Regions from separate parts of the Pediococcus sp. genome, predicted to be linked through region 2. Evidence: predicted binding sites of a transcription regulator. Region 2 holds the regulator's gene; the other holds the start of a gene.
The links. Region 2 encodes HrcA, which represses chaperone genes, less so after heat shock. Its sites were predicted from a motif close to TTAGCACTCNNNNNNNNNGAGTGCTAA; they were not measured.
Positions count from the first base shown of each region.

Region 1: a site for HrcA is predicted at 5,477-5,503, ahead of DD627_RS02030 (ATP-dependent Clp protease ATP-binding subunit). Genes of this name have one in related genera too.

Region 1 is NZ_DOEM01000007.1:1,415-9,169, forward strand. It holds gene DD627_RS02000 (glycosyltransferase family 4 protein) at 1-906, opposite strand, end outside; gene DD627_RS02005 (glycosyltransferase family 4 protein) at 931-2,106, opposite strand; gene DD627_RS02010 (alpha/beta fold hydrolase) at 2,194-2,973, opposite strand; gene ptsP (phosphoenolpyruvate--protein phosphotransferase) at 3,069-4,790, opposite strand; gene DD627_RS02020 (phosphocarrier protein HPr) at 4,790-5,056, opposite strand; gene ykzS (protein YkzS) at 5,218-5,415, opposite strand; gene DD627_RS02030 (ATP-dependent Clp protease ATP-binding subunit) at 5,664-7,755, shown strand, end outside.
Region 2 is NZ_DOEM01000002.1:17,950-25,704, forward strand. It holds gene rbfA (30S ribosome-binding factor RbfA) at 1-1, shown strand, start outside; gene truB (tRNA pseudouridine(55) synthase TruB) at 134-1,051, shown strand; gene ribF (riboflavin biosynthesis protein RibF) at 1,100-2,059, shown strand; gene hrcA (heat-inducible transcriptional repressor HrcA) at 2,307-3,347, shown strand; gene grpE (nucleotide exchange factor GrpE) at 3,362-3,967, shown strand; gene dnaK (molecular chaperone DnaK) at 3,989-5,848, shown strand; gene dnaJ (molecular chaperone DnaJ) at 5,960-7,099, shown strand; gene lepA (translation elongation factor 4) at 7,284-7,755, shown strand, end outside.

The DNA of each region.
Region 1 (7,755 bases), on a different contig from region 2:
CTTTAATGCATCAGTATTCTTAGTAAGATAACTAATTTGTGCTTGCATTTCACTAACATCCTTTGCCGGCGCATAGTACCCCTCAATTATTGCATGATAAAGATCTAAATCCCGTAATAAAACTGGGGTCCCACAACTAAATGCCTCTAGTACGGACATTGGAAACAGTTCATTATACGATGGCAACAAAAACAAATTGGCCACGTTATAATAGTTGACTAACTCTGAACGATCAATAATTCCTGTAAACTTCAAATTGGCCGGTGGATTATCCACAACTTTTTTCAAATCCGCATAACCATCTGTCATTCTGCCGAAAGAGAACCCCCCTGCCCATATAAAGTGGAGATCCGGATTATTTTTTGCAAGCTTAATAAAATCCTTAACCCCTTTACGTTCCTGGACTTGACCAATTCCCAAAATAACAAACTTATCTTGTTCTATATGCATTTGCCTTCGCAACGCTTGTTTTTTTTCAGAACTCATCTCATAAAACTCGCTTTTGTGCACAAAATTGGGAATGTAGCTTATTTTTTCTTCTGGAATTCCATATGCAGTTAATTTGGGAATAAACGTTGGATTAACCACCACAATATGATCCATCCGTTTATAGAATGCAATTATATACTTGTAAAAAATCCCTCGAAATGGTTGAGGAATTTTTAAACTACCTTCTATTGTTTCGGGCAAAAAATGGACATAACCTATTTTCCTACCCCTGCCTGGCATAAACGTCGACAAATAAAATTGAGGATCAATCGTATGGTAATGACTAATCTCAGAACGTCCATATTTATTAATACTAATTTTAAACTCGTCGGGAAAATGTGTTTTCAGTAATGAAATTAATTCCTCATAAGCACTACCGACACCTTGTCCTTTAACTTTTGTTGCTGAAGAGAACATATTAATTCGCAAATCTTTTCCCCCTTAGTCAGAAAAGCTTGAAGACTCTTCTCGATCTGCATACAGCACTAATGAATCTTTATAAAAATCTACAATTTGCTTACCAAAATGATCCGCCGATATATCATAAAGTTTGCGTTCCCGAGGCTCAGGATCTTCAAAACTAACCGGATGATTTAAGTAATTATCCGCAAAATGCACAAATTGTTTTTCCGTTTCGAAAGTCACTCCCAGTGATGGATCATCCAATAACTGATCCGTATAAGGGCTAGATTTGACGACCACCTTTAGTCCAGCCGCCAACGCTTCAATATAGGTTAAACCCTGCGATTCAGAATCTGAGGCGGATACAAACAGGTCTGCCATTTGATAGTAACGGTACACAATGTCATTATCAATTTCGCCGGTAAACCGCACATGATCAGTAATCCCCAAATTCTTAGTCTGCAGTTCCAAGCTTTCTCGTGCTGGGCCGTCACCCACGATAACTAACAAACTATCTGGAACTGCTTTTAAAATTTGCGGGAAGGTTTTAATAACTTCTTGAATATTTTTTTCATAAGCTAATCGACTTAAAGAAAGTAAAATTTTCTTTTTTTTAGGAAAACCATATTTCTCTCGCCAATCAATTTCTTCATGTTGGGCATAATGATTCACATTAACACCTGTCGGAATCACACGAATAGGTGCTTTAACACCATAACCGTTTAACGTTTTTATCACTCGTTCGCTCGGCGCTACAACTCCCGTTAAATGATAACAAAAAGCTCGCGTACCTTGTTTAACATGATAAGGGCGTAACAAATGCCCATTCGCCACGTAGTGTAAATAGTCCTCATACATTGTGTGATACGTATGCACACATGGAATTTTTAAATTTTTAGCTACAAACTTACCAATCCAGCCTAGTGAAAATTCAGTCTGTGTATGAACAATATCTAAATTTAATTCTTTTGCAACTTGATAGGCCTTGAACAAACCACTTACAGCTATTCTTCGGTCAGTAAAAGAAACGAAAGGAATACTTGCAAAACGAAAAATATTTCTTTCGTACACATTTTTGTCTACTTTAGGATCTGTCGTTGTAAAAATATAGACTTGATGCCCCTGTTTTTCGAGCTGCTCCCTCAAGGTCTTAATCGAGGTCGCGACACCACTAACCTGTGGGTAATATGTATCTGTAAAAATTCCTATATTCACAAGTATCCTCCCCAAAAAACTATAAACTTAATCAAGTTTAATTATATTGGTTTCATACGCGTTATGCAAACAACTCTCTTGTAGCTCTTAATTACCTATAAATTGCCATAACAGTTGATTAAATTTTTCTGATTGCTCAGCCATCACAATATGACCACTTTTTTCAACCATTGCCGTTTTGATTGTACCATTCATCTTTTGAATCTCATCACTAAAATGATAATCAAAGTAAGGACTCTGCTGTCCAACAACTAAAAGCATCGGAATTGACATTCTTTTAATCACATCCCGCCAATCCTGAACAGCATGATTTAGTAACAACGGATAATCAAGCTTTGAGTCAAACGGATAACTCTCCGTCACTTTCTTGACTAATGCAAATGTGTCATCATCAATATGTTTGAAAGTTGACGGACCTAAAGGTTGCTTCAAACGATCTTTGAAATTTTGCCAAGTTAAATTTTTAAACCCAAACTGCCAATCACTTTCATTAATCATTTTCGGCGGCTGATCAACTATGACAATTTTGTGCACGTTCACAGGACCAAACAAAGAAAGATAAGCATAAATCGTTGCCCCACCCATTGAATTTCCAACCAAGATGAAGTCGGTCAATTTCAACAACACACACAATTCATGAACGTCTGCTGCTAATCTAGAAATACGTAATCCCCAATTAACATGCTGCGACAAACCTTGATTTCGAAAATCTAGCCTCACAACTCGAAGACCACGCTGCAATAACAACTTTTTTTGTTGATGCCAGATTTCCTTTGAGCCACCAAATCCCGTCAAAAAAACTACGGGCTGCCCTGTTCCCTCATCTGAATAATCCAACGTCACTAGATCGCTCGTTTCAAACTTCATACTTTCAACTCCATTTTTGTTAATCATTTTTAGTATAACAAAAAAATCTCCAAGGATTTAAAGATCCCCAGAGACTTATCTAAAACTAAATTTTGTTACTTAATTGCATCGTTAACGAGTTTGATGACATCGTCGTTAGTTTCTGCTTCAGTAACGGCCTTATCGGCTAATTTCTTCATTTCTTTGGTGTCCAAGCGTTTCATCAATGAACGAGTCTTCAAAACTGAAGTTGCACTCATTGAGAATTCGTCCAAACCAAGTCCCATTAAAATTGGAACAGCAGTTTGGTCGCCGGCCATTTCACCACACATACCAGTCCACTTGCCCTCTTTGTGAGAAGCATCAATTGTGTTTTTAATAAGACGCAATAGGGATGGATTATATGGTTGATACAAATATGAAACTTTTTCATTACCACGATCTGCAGCAAATGAGTATTGAATCAAATCGTTTGTACCAATACTGAAGAAGTCAACATATTTAGCTAACTTGTCAGCAATCATAGCGGCAGCAGGGATTTCCATCATCATACCAACTTGGATGTTATCACCGATCTTAGTTCCAGCCTTAACCATCTTTTGCTTTTCATCTTCAAAAATTGCTTTAGCTTTCTTAAATTCAGCAACAGTTGCAATCATTGGGAACATGATTGCAAGTTTACCGTAAGCAGATGCTCGCAACAAAGCTCGTAATTGTGTTCGGAACAAATCTGTCCGATCCAAGCTAATTCGGATAGCACGATAACCCAAGAATGGGTTCATTTCGTCCGGAAGTGGTAAGTATGGCAATTGCTTGTCTCCACCAATATCCATGGTCCGAATAACAACTTGTTTGCCGTTCATTCCTGAAACAACTTGTTTGTAAGCTTCAAACTGGTCGTCTTCAGTTGGTAGTTCGCTTGAATCCATGTACAAAAACTCAGAACGGAACAAGCCAACAGCTTCAGCACCATTATCAATAACACCTTTGATGTCATCAGGGGTACCAATATTAGCTGCTAAATCAAAATGAACGCCATCCTTCGACGATGTCTTTTCATCACGAAGTTTTTCCCATTCAGCTTTTTGAGCCAAAAAGTCTTTTTGCATTTTTTGATATTTTGCAACTTCATCAGCATCTGGGTTAACGAGTGCCAGTCCATGCATCCCATCAATCACAACGGTATCGCCAGCTTTAATATCTGTTGTTGCTTTTTCACTTCCAACAATAGCTGGAATTTCCAAAGTACGGGACATAATTGCAGAATGTGATGTTCGGCCACCAATATCTGTAATGAATCCCTTAACAAACTTACGATCCAACTGAGCAGTATCACTTGGTGTTAAATCATGAGCGACGACTACAACTTCTGAATCAATCAAAGCTGGGTTAGGTAATTCAACCCCTAATAAATGACTCAAGACACGCTTTGTCACGTCACGAATGTCTCCGGCACGTTCTTGCATGTACTGATTATCAGTCATTGCTTCAAAAGTTTCAATAAAACCATCAGTGACATCTTTTAATGCTTGTTCAGCATTAACGCTGTCATTCTTGATCTTGTCTTCAATATTACCAATCAATTCTGGATCTGAGAGAATCGTAATGTGGGCCTCAAAAACTTCGGCTTCTTCTTCACCAAGGCTTTTAGCAGCTTTACTCTTAATTAACTCTAGTTCTGCTTTAGATGCGTCTAAAGCGTCTTGAAGACGTTTAATCTCAGCATCTGGATTATCAATTGTTTTCTTATCAAATGACAGATCAGGGTCGACAAGCATATATGCTTTCGCAATTGCAACGCCATCACTGGCAGCAATTCCCTTCAATTGTTTTGCCATTAGTCAGAAAGTCCTTCCTTTTTCATTGTATCTGCAAGAGCTTCAATAGCTTCTTTTTCGTCATCGCCATCAGCAGATACGGTCACATCAGCGTTTTGACCAACACCTAATGACATAACACCCATGATAGACTTCAAGTTAACTGATTTGTCTTTGTAAGTTAACTTAACATCAGCGTTAAATTTGCTTGCTGCCTGTACTAATAAAGTAGCTGGACGTGCGTGAATACCTGTTTCTGCAATAATATGAAAGTCTCGTGTTTCCATTATAAATCGATCTCCTTTAAAAATATAAGTTTAGTAAGGGCTTTCTTTTTAAGTTATAAAACGAACATAGCATTCATCTTACTAACAATTAATCAGCCTTTCCCATTGATGATAGCAATTTCTCGAAATTTTTACAAGCCCTTTCACGAATAAAAGTGAAATTAATGTTCACCGTTTTCATGAGTTTCAAAGTGATAAACTACTTTCCCATTTCGTTGAGCCGATCCAATTACGCGTTTTCGCTGATCATACTTCATATAGATAGGTTGAAATTCTGAAAATTCATCTGGTTCAACCGTTAATTCTTTAATTGTTCCTTGTCTGAGCTGTTCCAATAAATTCGAAAAATCTCGTGCCATTTGATCACCTGCCTTTATAAAGTAAACTCAGTTTAGCTGAAAACGATACAAAGTTCAAATATTGGCACTCTATATGTCAAAGTGCTAAACTAGTTTTTGAACCTACAAAAACGCCTTACAAGTAGATTCGAAGATAGTTATTTTTCGATACAAATTGCTTGCACAATTTTTTCGGCGCGTTATAATATGGTCATGGTCAAAGTTGGTCAAACATTTTTGACCTTGATTCTTTGAAAGGAGTCAGCAAAATGTTATGTCAAAATTGTCATAAGAACGAAGCAACGATTCATTTGTATACCAATGTCAATGGACAACGGATGCAGATTAATCTTTGTCAAAATTGCTATCAACTTCTAAAACAGCAAGAAGGAAATAACTTAGGAAATGGAGGTGCCGCAAACATGGCACAAGACCCATTTGGATTTGGGAATTTAGATGACATTTTCCGCGCAATGCAAAACGGAAATGTTGAAAACCCACAAGGATTAAACCAGCAAGTTCCCCCCACTCAACCAAGCGGTCCTACCGGTAATAACGGTGGTAACCAACGTAATGGCAAAGGTGGTTTGTTAGATCAATATGGTCTGAATTTAACTGAGCTGGCTAAAAAGGGAAAAATTGACCCCGTGATTGGGCGTGATTCAGAAATTTCAAGGGTTATTGAAATTTTAAATCGCCGTACTAAAAATAATCCCGCTTTAATTGGTGAAGCCGGCGTTGGTAAAACAGCCGTTGTGGAAGGTTTAGCTGAACGAATTGTCGCTGGTGACGTCCCTCAAAAATTAATCAACAAACAAATTGTCCGTTTGGATGTCGTTTCATTAGTACAAGGTACTGGAATTCGTGGTCAATTTGAGCAACGCATGCAACAACTTATGAAAGAAGTTGAAAATAATAAAGACATGATCGTCTTTATTGATGAAATTCACGAAATTGTTGGTGCTGGGAATGCTGAAGGTGGTATGGATGCTGGTAACGTTTTGAAGCCAGCATTGGCACGAGGTGATTTTCAACTCGTTGGTGCCACTACTTTAAATGAGTACCGGGATATTGAAAAAGATGCTGCTTTAGCACGTCGCCTTCAACCAGTTCAGGTTGACGAACCTAGTGTGGAAGAATCAATTCGTATCTTACAGGGAATTCAAAAGAAATACGAAGATTACCACCATGTACATTACACAGATGACGCGATCAAGGCTGCAGCAAAGCTTTCTAAGCGCTATATTCAAGATCGCTTCCTACCAGATAAGGCAATCGACTTGCTTGATGAAGCGGGATCTAAAAAGAACCTCACGATTAATACCGTAGATCCAACTACCATTCAGCAAAAGATTGACAATGCTGAAAAATACAAACAAGACGCCTTAAAGGCCGAAGATTATGAAAAGGCCGCTTATTATCGTGACCAAGTTAATAAACTAGAAAAAACTAAGTCTGGCGCAACTAACCAGAGTGAAATTCCAACAGTGACTGATAAAGATATGGAACAGATCATCGAAGAAAAAACGGATATTCCGGTTGGCGAGTTACAAAAACGTGAACAGGAACAACTACAAAATCTTGGTGAAGATTTACGTGCTAAGGTTATTGGTCAAAATGAAGCCGTTGAAAAAATTGCTCGCGCCATTCGTCGAAACCGAATCGGTTTGAATGGTACTGGCCGACCAATTGGTTCCTTCCTCTTTGTTGGCCCCACTGGGGTTGGTAAAACTGAATTAGCTAAGCAATTAGCAAACGAACTATTTGGTTCAGAGGATTCAATGATTCGTTTTGATATGAGTGAATACATGGAGCCACATTCAATTTCTAAATTGATCGGTTCGCCTCCTGGCTATGTTGGTTATGAAGAAGCCGGTCAGTTGACTGAGCAAGTTCGTCGTTACCCATATAGTTTGATCTTGCTTGATGAAATTGAAAAGGCTCATCCAGATGTCATGCATATGTTCCTTCAAATTCTAGATGATGGTCGTTTGACGGATTCTCAAGGCCGGACTGTTAGTTTCAAGGATACAATTATTATCATGACCTCTAACGCCGGAACCGGTGACGTTGAAGCTGACGTTGGCTTTGGTGCTGCAGCAAAAGGCACAACCCACTCAGTTTTGGATAAGTTAGGTAATTACTTCAAACCTGAATTCTTGAATCGTTTTGACGATATTGTTGAATTTAATTCACTCACCAAGGAAAACTTAATGAAAATTGTTGACTTAATGATTGGCAATGTCAATCAGATGTTAGCTGTTCAAGGCTTACATGTGCATGTGACAGAACCAGTTGAAGAGAAATTAGTTGAGTTAGGTTACAATCCAAAGATGGGTGCTCGTCCACTTCGTCGAGTAA
Region 2 (7,755 bases):
ATCGATTTCGTTTATAAATACGCAAAAGAATGGTCTGGAATTTAATGGCCATTCTTTTTTTGATGCCAAAATTCAAAGGAAACGGCGAAGCTATGCTATAATTTAAAGCAGTAAAAAATGGAGGTCGTTTTATATGGATGGCATAATTCCTTTGTATAAACCGCGGGGCATGACAAGTTTTGATTGTGTCGCCAAAATTCGCGGTATTCTTCATCAAAAAAAAGTTGGCCATAGTGGTACATTAGATCCTAATGTAGACGGGGTTTTGCCAATCTGTGTGGGAAAAGCCACTAAAGTCGTAAACTACCTAATGGCATCAGGTAAGGTTTACGAAGGGGCTGTAACTTTTGGTTTTTCTACAACTACTGAAGATTTAGATGGTGAAGTTATCAAGAAACGAATTCTTAGTCAGGCTTTTTCTGATACTGAAATTGATATGGCTATGCTTCGGTTAACTGGTGAGATTACTCAAATACCACCAATTTATTCTGCAATTAAAGTTAATGGCAAGAAGTTATATGAATATGCACGCCAGGGTATTGAAGTTGAACGACCAAAACGTCAAATAACAGTTCATACGTTTGAACGACAAGCCCGGTCCGTTTTCGATAAGATCAATGGTACCCAAACTGTTAATTTCAAAGTTGTGTGCAGTAAAGGGACTTACGTTCGGACGCTGGCGGTGGATCTGGGTGAGATTTTAGGTGTGCCGGCAGTTATGTCAAAATTAACTAGGCTAAGTAGTGGCGGGTTTAAATTAGATGAAACGGTGACTTTTGCTCAGTTGGAGTCGGCTGTTGAAACTAATACGATCGATACTTTGATTCGGCCCCTTGATCATGCGTTAAAAAATTATCCGCATTTTGAACTGAATGCCGATCTTTGGCGGAGAGTTCAAAACGGTGCTATTTTACAGAGAAGTAATTTTGATCAGCCGAAAAATGCAGCCCCTGTATTGGCATTGACTTTTCACGATCGGGTCCAAGCACTATACCAATATGATGAAAAACGGGTAGCTTATCGGCCGATGACCATGTTATTAACCAACTAACTAAGAGAGTTTTGAGAACGTGATATTTAGAATTATTGGGAGGATTTTATGAGAATTATTTATTTACATCATCCATATGAGACTCAAGAAATTCCTCATGGAGATGTTGTTTTGGCAATGGGATTTTTTGGTGGCGTTCATCTTGGCCATCAGGCAGTTATCAAGTGTGCTCGCAAGGAAGCCGATCAAAGAAAATTACCGCTTGCAGCAATGACTTTTGACCATCACCCGTCTGTTGTTTTTCCGAAACCGGGTCTAAATGGTTTACATTATTTGACCTCAGTTAAACGAAAAGCTGAGTTAATGACTAGTTTGGGTGTTGATTTTTTATATGTGGTCAGTTTCACATCCACTTTTGCGCATTTAACTCCTCAAGAATTTGTGGATCAATATATGGTTAATCTGCATGCAAAAGCAATCGTTGCAGGTTTTGACTATACTTATGGGCCACGTGAAATTGCGGATATGACTCATTTACCAAGTTATTCCAAAGATCGTTTTGATATCGTGACAGTAAACGAATTTTTATTAGACGGTCAAAAAGTTAGTTCAACCAAAATTCGTGATGATTTAAAGAAAAGTGATGTGGATCATGCCAACAAGTTCTTAGGATATGTTTACCAAACTAGTGGATTAGTAGTTCATGGTGAAGCTCGGGGACGAACACTTGGATTTCCTACGGCAAATGTATTGTCAGATCCATGGGTACGAATTCCGGGGATTGGAATTTATGCTGTTCGGATCAAAATTGGCACAAAATGGTGGCCAGCGATGGCTTCTGTTGGCCGTAATGTCACGTTTGGAGAAAATCGTCCGATCACGTTAGAAATCAATATTTTTGATTTTGATCAGGAAATATATGGTGAAGTAGTTTCCGTAGAATGGTATCACTATGTGCGTGGTGAAATAAAGTTTGCGAATGCTGACAAATTAATTGAACAATTAAAGGCCGATGAAAAAAACATCCGGCAATATTTTGCGAATTTAAATAATGGAAAATCAAATTAATGTAGATGCATTTTTCAGTTAATACCTTGCCATTGAAATCTGATTTAAATCAGAACGTAAAGTATCAAAAAATGCTGTAGCACCTTGGACGAAATCTCTTAATACAAGCAAAAAAGTAGGCTTTTAAAAAAAGAATAGTACAAATATCAAAAAATGTTTGACTAATGTTGACATTTGAAAGAACATTTGTTATCTTTAATAGTGTCTTAGCACTCCAATGTGCTAAGTGCTAAAAGAGGTGATGGTTTTGCTGACAGATAGGGAGTTATTGATTTTACAAGCAATCGTTCAGATCTATACGAGTGATGGTCAGCCAGTAGGTTCAAAAGCTTTAGTTAGCCAATTACCGATGCATGTGAGTTCGGCAACAATTCGTAATGAGATGGCGACGCTGGAAGAAATTGGGTTGCTTAAGAAAACTCACTCTTCGTCCGGTCGAATTCCTTCGATCCAAGGCTATCGCTATTATGTTGACCATTTGTTGAAACCTGATAAAGTTCAATCGAGTGATTTGCGACAGATACGTTCTTCGTTTAATCATCAGTTTCAAGAAATTGATGATATCGTTGCCGAATCGGCGGATATGCTTTCTAAGTTAACTAGCTACACTGCCTTTACAGTAAAGCCTGAATTGAAAGATGCAAAGCTTGAAGGGTTCAGATTGGTTCCATTAGGAAATCATCGTGTTATGGCCATTTTGGTAACTGACAATGGTGACGTTCAGAATAGAACTTTTAAGGTGCCTTCAAACGTTGATCCTGAAGCTTTAGAAGCAGTTATTCGGATCATTAATGATGAATTAGTTGGTTTAACGTTGTCAGAAGTTTTCAAAAGATTAGCAACGGATATTCCGAATCAAATCGGAAAGTACATTGAAACGCCAGAGGGTTTCTTGGATGTTTTCGAAGATGTTTTGAAAAAATCAGCAACTGAACGATTCTTTGTTGGTGGGCAGCTAAATTTACTGGATTTTTCCAAACAGCATGATTTGGGTGCAATTCGATCTTTATATAGTTTGATGAACCATTCGACGGATCTTGCCAGCGTTTTGGGTTCGCCAGATCAAAATATTAAGGTTCAAATCGGTAATGAAATTACTAATAATCTGTTAAAAAATTATAGTTTGATTACAGCAACTTACGATGTTGATCAACATGGTAAAGGTGTTATTGCAGTTTTGGGACCAACGAGTATGCCATATTCCAAAATGATTGGGTTGGTTGGTGCGTTCCGAACAGAGCTAGCAAGAAGATTGATAGATTATTACCACGATATTGATGATAGTTGAGAGGTGTGAACGTAGTGGCAGAAGACAAGAAGACTGAAAAGATCGATGAAACGGTCGAAAAACAAACAAAAGAAACAAAAAAAACTAAAGTTAAACCTGATAAAAAAGTAAAGGGCGAAAAAAAGTCCAAGAAACAATCAAAAACGGCTACCCAGATTGAAGAGTTAAAAAAACAAATTACCGAATTGAATGGTAAAGTTGATGCTATAACTGATCAATACATTCGTGCTAAGGCTGAAACGGCCAATATTCAAAAACGAAATGAAAAAGAGCAGGCAAACTTGGTTAAGTATGACGGTCAACACTTAGCCAAAGACATTTTACCAGTGATTGATAATCTTGAGCGTGCTTTGGCGATTGAGGTGTCTGACGAAAATGGAAAGCAACTGAAAAAGGGTATTCAGATGGTTTTTGATCACATGAATAAGGCCTTAAAAGACAATCATGTAACTGAGATTGAAGCAGTTGGTCAACCATTTGATCCACACATTCATCAAGCCGTTCAAACGGTGGCTGTTGAAGAAGGCGGCAAAGCTGATCAAGTAGTGAGTGTCCTGCAAAAGGGATACATGCTAAAAGATCGTGTTTTACGGCCTGCAATGGTTGTTGTGTCACAATAAATTAAAAAGAGGGATAATAAAATGGCAAGCAATAGAATTATTGGTATTGATTTAGGAACAACAAATTCCGCGGTTGCAGTCCTCGAAGGAGACAAACCAAAGATTATTACTAACCCAGAAGGTAGTCGAACAACACCTTCAGTGGTTTCATTTAAAAATGGCGAAACTCAGGTTGGAGAAGTAGCTAAACGACAAGCAATTACTAACCCGGATACAATCGTTTCCATCAAACGTCATATTGGTGAAAAGGGTTATACAGTTAGTGCTGGTGGCAAGTCTTATACACCACAAGAGATTTCAGCAATGATTTTGGAATATCTGAAACATTATGCTGAAGATTATCTTGGTGACACTGTTGAAAAAGCAGTTATCACTGTACCGGCTTATTTTGATGATTCACAACGACAAGCAACTAAAGATGCGGGTAAAATTGCAGGTTTAGACGTTGAACGAATTATCAATGAACCTACGGCATCTGCTTTAGCATATGGACTCGACAAGCAAGATAAAGATGAAAAAGTCTTAGTTTATGATCTTGGTGGTGGTACTTTTGATGTTTCTATCCTTGAATTAGGGGATGGTGTTTTCCAAGTACTTTCTACAAATGGTGATACACATCTTGGTGGTGACGATTTTGATCAAAAGATCATTGATTGGTTAGTTGATGACTTTAAGAAAGAAAACGGTGTTGACCTTTCTCAAGACAAGATGGCTTTACAACGTTTGAAGGATGCTGCTGAAAAGGCTAAGAAGGACCTTTCTGGTGTAACTGAAGCCCAAATCAGTTTACCATTTATCTCGGCTGGAGCTAACGGTCCCTTACATTTGGAAAAAACTTTGACGCGTGCTCAATTTGATCAAATGACTTCTGACTTAGTTGCTCGAACAAAGACCCCTGTTGATAATGCCTTACGTGACGCTGATCTTTCTGCAAGTGATCTTGATGAAATCATCCTTAATGGTGGTTCTACTCGTATTCCTGCAGTTCAAGAAGCTGTTAAAAACTGGACTGGAAAGGAACCTAACCATTCAATCAACCCTGATGAAGCGGTTGCCATTGGCGCTGCCGTTCAAGGTGGTGTCTTAACTGGTGACGTTAAAGATGTTGTTTTACTTGATGTCACACCACTTTCTTTAGGTATTGAAACTATGGGTGGTGTATTCACTAAGTTGATCGATCGTAATACAACCATTCCAACTAGCAAATCACAAGTGTTCTCTACTGCTGCCGATAGTCAACCAGCCGTTGATATTCATGTGTTACAAGGTGAACGTCCAATGGCTGCTGATGACAAGACGCTTGGAAGATTCCAATTGACGGATATTCCACCGGCACCACGTGGTGTTCCTCAAATCGAAGTTAAATTCGATATTGATAAAAACGGGATTGTTAATGTTTCGGCAACTGACAAGGGCACTGGTAAAAATCAAAAGATTACTATCAAGAGTTCTTCAGGTCTTTCTGACGAGGAAATTGATCGAATGATGAAAGAAGCTAAAGAAAACGAAGCTGCTGATGAGAAACGTAAAGAAGAAGTTGATCTTAAGAACGAAGTAGAACAATTAATCTTTACAACTGACAAGACTTTGAAAGAGCTTAAAGGCAAAGTATCTGAGGATGAGATCAAGAAGGCAAAAGATGCTGAAGATGCTTTGAAGAAGGCTCAAAAAGATAATAATGTTGAGGATATGAAGACCAAGAAGGACGACTTGAATAAGATTGTTCAAGACCTTTCGGTAAAATTATATCAACAAGCACAACAACAGGAACAAGCTAAGGGTGATCAAAAAGATGGTTCAGCTTCATCTGATAAGAAAGATGATAAAGGAACTGTAGATGGTGACTTTGAAGAAGTAGATCCTGACAAAGACAAAAAATAAGTGATTGAATTGCTTGATTGTTAATAAAAAGTCAAAGTCATATCGACTTTGGCTTTTTATTACATTTGGTCTATGATATTCTAAGTTTATCGATAAAAATGGAGGATCATAATGGCGGAGAATAAAGATTACTATGAAACCTTAGGGGTATCCAAAGATGCATCTGCCGATGAAATTAAAAAGGCATACCGAAAATTATCAAAAAAGTATCATCCTGATTTGAATAAGGCTCCTGGAGCTGAACAGAAATTCAAAGAAGTAAATGAAGCTTATGAAGTTTTAAGCGACGATCAAAAACGAGCTCGTTATGATCAGTATGGTTCAGCTGATGCAAATGCTGGATTTGGTGGTAACGGTGGTTTTAATTCTGCTGATTTTGGCGGATTTGGTGGCAGTGGCGGCGGGTTCGATGACATTTTTAGCCAGTTTTTTGGTGGCGGTGGTCGAGGTCGTAGTGCACAGCCAAATCAACCTCAACAAGGTGAAGATCTACAGTATCAAATGGACCTTACTTTTGAAGAGGGTGTGTTTGGCAAAAAAACTACAATTAAGTATAATCGAGAAGCACTTTGTAAGACATGTGATGGCTCTGGTGCAAAACCTGGAACTTCACCAGTTACTTGTGCAAAATGTCATGGTGCCGGTTATATTCAAGTAACTCAAAATACACCTTTAGGTCGGATGGTTTCACAACAAGTTTGTGACGTTTGTCATGGAACTGGTAAAGAAATCAAAGAAAAATGTCCAACTTGCCAAGGAACTGGTCATGTAAATGAACGTCATGAAGTCAAAGTGACAGTTCCTGCAGGCGTTGAAGATGGTCAACAAATGCGATTACAAGGTCAGGGTGAAGCAGGTACAAACCGTGGTGGCTATGGTGATCTGTTCATTATCTTCCGTGTAGCACCAAGTAAAGTGTTCAAGCGTGAAGGTGCTGAAATCTATCTGGATAAACGAATTAGTTTTGTCCAGGCAGCTTTGGGTGACGAAATCCAAGTTAAAACGGTTCATGGTGATGTTAAGATGAAAGTACCGGCTGGAACTCAAACCGGGACGACCTTCCGTTTGCGCGGAAAAGGTGCCCCTCGTTTAAGAGGTAACGGTAATGGTGATCAGCAGGTTACGGTCATTGTTGAAACACCAAAGAATATGAATGCAGAACAAAGAGAAGCTATGCGGGCATTCGCTAAAGCTGGCGGCGAAAAGGTTTCTGGTTCAGGTAAGAATGGATTTTTTGATAAATTTAAGTAGTATCTTAAACACGAACAAGATGGTGAACTTTGACAAGCAAATTAATTTTCTTAATGACGCTTGTCTGACATTTAGTTTCGTGTTTTTACTTTTTGGCAAACAGGTTTGAAAATGAAATAATTGAGATTGGCTTCAAACGTTGCTATAATAGGATGAATGAAGTTATATGAAAGTGGGATTTAAAATGCCTGAATACAAAGATTTGAAGGATCGCCAGCAACATATTCGAAACTTTTCGATTGTTGCCCACATTGATCATGGGAAATCCACTCTGGCAGACAGAATCCTGGAATTGACGGATACAGTTGCAAAACGAGATATGCAAGATCAATTACTCGATTCAATGGATTTGGAGCGTGAACGAGGAATTACAATTAAATTAAATGCGGTCGAATTGCATTACAAAGCCAAAGATGGGGAAACATACATTTTTCATTTAATTGATACTCCTGGTCATGTTGATTTTTCCTACGAAGTTTCACGAAGTTTGGCAGCTTGTGAAGGTGCCATTTTAGTTGTTGACGCTGCTCAAGGTGTGGAAGCACAAACTTTAGCCAACGTCTATTTAGCCTTGGATGATGATTTGGAAATTGTTCCGGTTATCAATAAAATTGATTTGCCATCGGCTGATCCAGAACGGGTTCGAACTGAAATTG